2 linked regions of the Methylovirgula sp. 4M-Z18 genome follow. The main gene of each other region encodes a partner of the protein of the gene in region 2 in a complex. Links are inferred from orthologs where the notes say so. Each region holds a gene or a part of one and is shown on either strand. Other genes may lie near its edges.

Region 1 (3,158 bases), 4.6 Mb from region 2 along the record:
CACGACAACGACCCGACAGTGTCATCAACCTATTGATTAATCTAAAATTTCAACTTCCTCTAGATGGCGCGGCTCTCACGGCCGGAGGTAGATACTAGATGCGCCACAGGAGCTCCCAATAATTTGCCGTTTCGCAGTGACAAGATTTGTGTCAACAACAACTCGCCGGCCTGCGCCTCTTGCACCTGGACCGGCGTGAAATCCTCCATGCGGCCCGTGCCACCGCGCTCCATCAGCACCGCCACCGTGCGGCCGACCTGGGCGGCAAGATGCCGGCCCATCGCCGCCTCGCCCTGGGCGCGCAGGCGGCTGGCCCGCTCCTTGATCAAGGGGCGCGGCACTTGCGGCATTTTGGCGGCCGGCGTGCCGCGGCGCGGCGAATAGGGGAAGACGTGCAGGTGGGTGAGGCCGCACTCATCAATTAGCGCCAGCGATTGCGCGAACATCTCCTCGCTCTCGGTCGGAAAACCGGCGATGAGATCGGCGCCGAAGACGATATCGGGCCGCAATTTACGGATCCGCTCGCAAAAGCGCACCGCATCGGCGCGGCTGTGCCTGCGCTTCATGCGCTTCAGGATCAGATCGTCGCCCGCCTGCAGCGAGAGATGCAGATGCGGCATCATGCGCGCATCGTTTGCCAGCGCATCGATGAGATCGTCATCGGCCTCGACCGAATCGATCGAGGAGATGCGCAGCCGCTGCAGGTGCGGCACCTGCCGCAGGATATGTTTGACCAGACGGCCGAGTTTCGGCGCGCCCGGCAGATCGGCGCCATAGGAGGTGATGTCGATACCGGTGAGCACGACCTCGCGGTAGCCGCGCTCGACCAATCGCGCGATTTGCGTCACTGCATCGCCCATCGGCACCGAGCGCGAATTGCCGCGGCCGAACGGAATGACGCAGAAGGTGCAGCGATGATCGCAGCCCGTCTGCACCTGCACGAAAGCTCGGGTATGGCCGTCGAACCCTTCCAAGAACGGCGCGGCGGTTTCCCGCACAGCCATGATGTCGTTCACCCGCACACGCTCTTGCGTGTCCGTGCCGAAATCGCGGGCCCAGGTCTCCGGCTTGAGTTTCACGTCGTTGCCGATCACCTGCGCGACTTCCGGCATGGCGGCAAATGTTTCGGGCTCGGATTGCGCGGCGCAGCCGGTGACGATGATCTGCGCTTGCGGCTGGTCGCGGTGCGCGCGGCGGATAGCTTGTTTTGCCTGCCGCACCGCCTCGGCGGTGACGGCGCAGGTATTGATGACCACGAGATCGTCGCGCCCGTGGGCCTCGAGCGCCTGCCGGATCGTTTCCGTCTCGATCATATTGACACGGCAGCCGAAGCCCTGCACCGCGGGAGCGCGCGGCGCGCTCACACCATTTCGTCCGCAAACAGGGCGGGATCGAACGTGCCCTCGAATTCGAGTTCGACCGGGCCGGTCATCATCACATGGTCGTCGGCACGCCAGTCGATGAGAAGATCGCCGCCGGGCAGCGTCACGCGCACTTCGCGTCCCGTGACGCCGTTGCGCGCCGCCGAGACCGCCGCGGCACAGGCCGCCGAACCGCAGGCGCGGGTCAAGCCGACGCCGCGTTCCCAGACCTTCAGGACGATATGGTCGCGGCTCACCACATGGGCGAGCGAGATATTGGCCTTTTGCGGAAAGATCGGATCGTGTTCGAGCTTCGGGCCGAAGGCGGAGAGATCATAGGCTTCGACATCCTCGACCCAGAAAATCGCGTGCGGATTGCCCATATTGGCGACGGACGGATTTTGCAAAATCTTGCCGCCGATCGGGCCGCAAGTCAGATCGATCGCCTTTGCGTCGGGCTCGGGCCGGCTCAGCGGGATCTGCTGCCACTCGAAGCGCGGCAGGCCCATGTCGACGGTGAAGGACCAATCTCCCTCGCGGGCGCATTCGAGCAGGCCGGCGACCGTCTCGACCGCAAAAGCGCGGGTTTGCGTGCCGGGCGTCATCACCCAGGCGACGCAGCGCGTGCCATTGCCGCAGGCTTCGGCTTCCGAGCCGTCGATGTTGTAAATCTTGACGAAAGCCTCGGCGCCCGGGGTACGGGAATCGTGGATCACCATCAATTGATCGAACAGGAGTCCCGGCCCGCGGCCGATGGCGCGCGCCTCATGCGGCGCAACGGTGAGATTGGTGCCACGCAAATCGAGCACGACAATTTCGTTACCGGCACCATTCATCTTGTAAAACGGGCGGCCCGCGAGCGGACTGGACATGTTAAAACCTATTCGAACGCGACATGTGCGAAGGGGATATGGCGCGTCTATAGCGGATTTCCAAGGCGAGGACCAGTTTGACGCGGACCTCGAACCGGGCCGCCCCTTGGCTTTCCGATGCAAAAAGGTCAAATAGATATGAGAGATTCGTCCGTGGGGCGCGGTGGATTAAGGAATTTGGAGCTTACTGATGGCCTTTGTCACATCGCTCAAGCAAATCGGCCGCATGGCCATTCTCGGCCTGTGCTTGAGCCTCGCCGCCCCAATCGCCCAGGCACAAACGACGACCGATAATCCGGCCGCCACCCCTGCGACGCCGGCTCCCGCGACACCAGCCCCCGCCGCGCCCGCAACCCCGCCGGCGGCGGCCACGACGACGCCTCCTGCCCAGCCGACCCCGGCCCCGCCGGTGACGATCGCGCCGACGACGCCGAACGATTCGGCCAAAGTGCCGCAGCAGCCCGCAGAAGATCCGAACAAGGCTGCGAGCGACGCCTCGGCCGTGCAAAGCATCACCATGGCCGAGCAGCCGATGGCCTATGTCTCCGGCTCGGCCACCTGGGACGAGGGCTACACCAAGCTGCAGGACGGCTTCAAGCAGGTACGTGGCGAACTCGACAAGGCGGGCTTGAAAGCGATCGGCCGGCCGATGGCCCTCTTCCTCGACACCGACGACAAAGGCTTCCGCTACGAGGCGCTGATCCTGCTCGAATCGGCGCCCGAGGGCAAAACCGAACTGTCGCCGGACGTGAAGATCGGCAAGACGCCGGCCGGCAAGGTGCTGAAATTCCAGCACCACGGCGCCTATGACGAAATCAGCTCGACCTACGAGGCGATCGCCGCCTATCTCGACGAGAAAGATCTCGAAGCGCAGAACCTACTGATCGAGGAATATGTCAACGACGTCAGCGGCTCGGACGACGTC
Region 2 (3,190 bases):
GATGATAGAGCAGGTCGGCGCTTTCCATGATCACCGCCTCGCGATGCATCTGCACCGCATCGAGACCGACTTCAATCGCTTCCTCGGCAAGCTTCTTCGCCATCTTCTGCACGCCGTCGCGAAACAATTTCGACGTGCGCGACAAATTGGGGTCGCGGTCGCGGGCGGTAAGGACCGTAGCATAGAGGCGGTTGATCGAATCGGTCATGCTGACACCATACGAGAAATAGAGACTTGTTGTGGGAAAATCGGTGGAACGCCCGGAAATACGGGCCACAATTTGTGGCTTTTTGCAAAGCCTATTGTCTCGCGCTTGTCAATTCCCACAGTGTTGTACGCTTGGACAACCGCACCGCACACACGGCAGGTGACATCTTGCGAAGGCGGCCCGCGCGCTGCGAGCGAGCCGCATCGTTTTGAAAATGCGCCTGTATCGCAGCGCTAAAACGGATTCGCTCAGCGCCGTGTTCATTTTGAGCGCAAGAAGCGGAGTGCGGCCTTGGCAGGTGTCCTATACGCCATGCTCATTGCCGGAAAGCCGCCGTCCCGCGACCGATCGGGGTTTCGAGTGGAACCGATGACAAAGATTCGCTGGAACGGTTCGGTCGGCCAAGCATAACGGAAAGGCAAGGAGGAACCATGTCGCAGCCATCCATGGGGTCCAAAGATTGGGCCGAGCTCTTGGTGCTTTCCGTTCTGTGGGGCGGCACGTTCTTCTTCGTGAAGATTGCCGGCGCCGAAATTCCGACCTTCACGCTGGTCTTCGGCCGCGTGGCGCTCGCGGCACTGGTGCTGGCGCTCGCGCTGCCGTTTTTGGGCGAGCGCATCCCGACCGCGCCGCGCGTTTGGCTCGCCTTCTTCGGCATGGGCCTGCTCAACAATGTGCTGCCGTTCAGCCTGATCTTCTACGGCGAGAGTTCGATGCCCAATGCCATCGCGGCGTCGCTCTCGGCCATCCTCAACGCGACGACGCCGTTGTTCACCGTGCTGGTCGCGCATGTGCTCACCAGCAACGAGAAGCTGACCGTGCGCAAGGGTGTCGGCGTTCTGCTCGGCTTTGGCGGTGTTGCGGTGATGATCGCGCCCAAACTCTTCGGCGCGCTCGCGGATGGCGGTAACGACACGCCGGTGCTGGCGATTTTGAGCTGCCTCACGGCGGCGCTGATCTATGGGTTTGCCGCCATGTTCGGCCGCCGTTTCAAGGCCATGGGCGTGCGGCCGTTGCAGACGGCCTTCGGCCAGGTCGCGGCATCAAGCGTCATCCTCTTGCCGGTCGTCGTGCTGGTCGACCAGCCTTGGCAGTATGCAGCGCCAAGCGTCGGCGCGGTCTCGTCGCTCGTCGCCATGGCCGTCGCCTCCACCGCCCTCGCCTATATTCTTTACTTTCGTGTGCTCGCCAATGCCGGCGCGACCAACCTGTCGCTGGTGACGTTTCTCATTCCGGTGAGCGCGATTCTGCTCAGCGCCATCTTCCTCGGCGAGCGGCTGCAATGGGTGCATGTCGCCGGCGTCGCTCTGATCGGCTTGGGGCTTGCGGCGATTGACGGACGTCTTGTCGACTTGCTCAAGGCGCGAGGTGCCGGAAGTCGGCAAGCACCCGCTCATAAACCGCCCGCTTGAACGGGATGATCAGTTCGGGCAGGCGCGCCATCTTCTCCCAGCGCCAGGCGTCGAATTCCGGCTTATGGCCGCCGGGTGCATCAATGTCGATCTCGCTTTCATCGCCCTCGAAACGCAAGGCGAACCACTTCTGCGTCTGGCCGCGAAAGCGTCCTTTCCAGGCGCTCCGGATGATCTCGTCGGGCAGATCGTAGGAATACCAATCCTTCGCCTCGGCGAGCAGGCTGACGGAGGAGATATTGGTTTCCTCGCGCAATTCGCGCAACGCCGCCTCATACGGATCCTCGCCGGGATCGATGCCACCTTGCGGCATCTGCCATTCGTAATTCGGCGCCGTGTGTTCGACCTGGCGCCTGTTCTTGCGCCGGCCCATGAACACCAGCCCTTTGGCATTGAGCACCATGACGCCGACGCAGGGACGGTAGAGCGAATTGGTCTCGGTCGGCATCATGAAGTTTGCTCCTTTTCGCGCGCGTATCACCCTTAGCTATAATGTCCATCGCCCACGCAGATAGACAACCCTCGCCGGGTCAAATTTCGGCGGCCCAGACATCGCCGCAAATCGTGGCGCGCATAAGAAAAGCGGCGAATCGCTTCGCCGCTTTCTTAAATCCTTGGCCGGAGGTGCGTCAGTTCGGCGAATCCGTTTTCGGCGCATCGGGCTTGGCCGGATCGGCCGGCTTCGCCGCATCGGCGGCCGGAGCCTTCGCCGGATCGGGCTTGGGCGCGAATTCCGCCGCGACCTCGGCCGGCTTCTTGCCGTGCAGAATTTCCATCGCAGCGATCAATTGCTTGTCGTCCTTCGGGTCCGGCGGCACATAGGCCTGCGAGCCATGCTCTTCCGGACCGCTGTTGAGCAGGTGGCCCTTCAGCGAAGCCTCGCCCTCGATCTGGTCCTTGCCCTTCAGATCGTCCGGCACATCCTCGAGCACCTGCACGTCGGGCTCGATGCCCTTGGCCTGGATCGAGCGGCCCGACGGCGTGTAGTAGCGCGCTGTGGTGAGGCGCACAGCGCCGCCCGATTGCGGTAGCGGGATGATCGTCTGCACCGAGCCCTTACCGAAGGAGCGGGTGCCGAGGATGATCGCACGCTGGTGATCCTGCAGCGCGCCCGCGACGATTTCAGAGGCCGAGGCCGAGCCGCCGTTGACCAGGATGATCAGCGGCTTGCCCTTCGACAGATCGTGCGCGCCGGCGTTCCAGCGCTGGGTGTCTTCGGGGTTGCGGCTGCGGGTCGAGACGATTTCGCCCTTGTCCAGGAAGGCGTTCGACACGGCGATGGCCTGGTTCAGCAGGCCGCCCGGATCGTTGCGCAAGTCCACGATATAGCCCTTGAACTTGTCATCCGGAATGTCGGCGGCGAATTTCGTCATCGCATCCTTCAGACCGTCGAAGGTCTGTTCGGTGAATTGGGTGATGCGGATATAGCCGATGTCGCCCTTCTCCTCGAACTTCACCGACTTGACCCTGATGATGTCGCGGGTGAGCTTGAATTCCTTCACTTCCTTGTTGGGGCCGCGCAGGATCTTCAAGGTGATCTGGGTTTGCGGCGCGCCGCGCATCTTGTCGA

What was found.
Region 1: the proteins of V9T28_RS22150 (region 2) and dapF are in contact, whole or in part, in a solved structure (PDB 5YGU), measured with the Escherichia coli proteins. The link is inferred for Methylovirgula sp. 4M-Z18 from one-to-one orthologs.

What each region holds. Positions count from the first base shown.
Region 1 is NZ_CP149574.1:209,797-212,954, reverse strand. What follows is about bases 298-3,137. They hold dapF (diaminopimelate epimerase), read right to left. Parts: upstream 2,234-3,137; coding sequence 1,361-2,233; downstream 298-1,360. Other genes in these bases: V9T28_RS00885 (hypothetical protein), read right to left, coding at 3,111-3,137; V9T28_RS00890 (GyrI-like domain-containing protein), read left to right, coding at 2,424-3,137; mtaB (tRNA (N(6)-L-threonylcarbamoyladenosine(37)-C(2))-methylthiotransferase MtaB), read right to left, coding at 298-1,364. In the rest of the region: more of mtaB, read right to left, coding at 60-297; more of V9T28_RS00890, read left to right, coding at 3,138-3,158; more of V9T28_RS00885, read right to left, coding at 3,138-3,158. UniProt on the Escherichia coli protein: Involved in the succinylase branch of the L-lysine biosynthesis and in the biosynthesis of the pentapeptide incorporated in the peptidoglycan moiety. Catalyzes the stereoinversion of LL-2,6-diaminopimelate (L,L-DAP) to meso-diaminopimelate (meso-DAP).
Region 2 is NZ_CP149574.1:4,780,853-4,784,042, reverse strand. What follows is about bases 319-3,190. They hold V9T28_RS22150 (RNA pyrophosphohydrolase), read right to left. Parts: upstream 2,072-3,190; coding sequence 1,565-2,071; downstream 319-1,564. Other genes in these bases: V9T28_RS22145 (S41 family peptidase), read right to left, coding at 2,250-3,190; V9T28_RS22155 (DMT family transporter), read left to right, coding at 640-1,620. Also shown: hisE (phosphoribosyl-ATP diphosphatase), read right to left, coding at 1-208. UniProt on the Escherichia coli protein: Master regulator of 5'-end-dependent mRNA decay.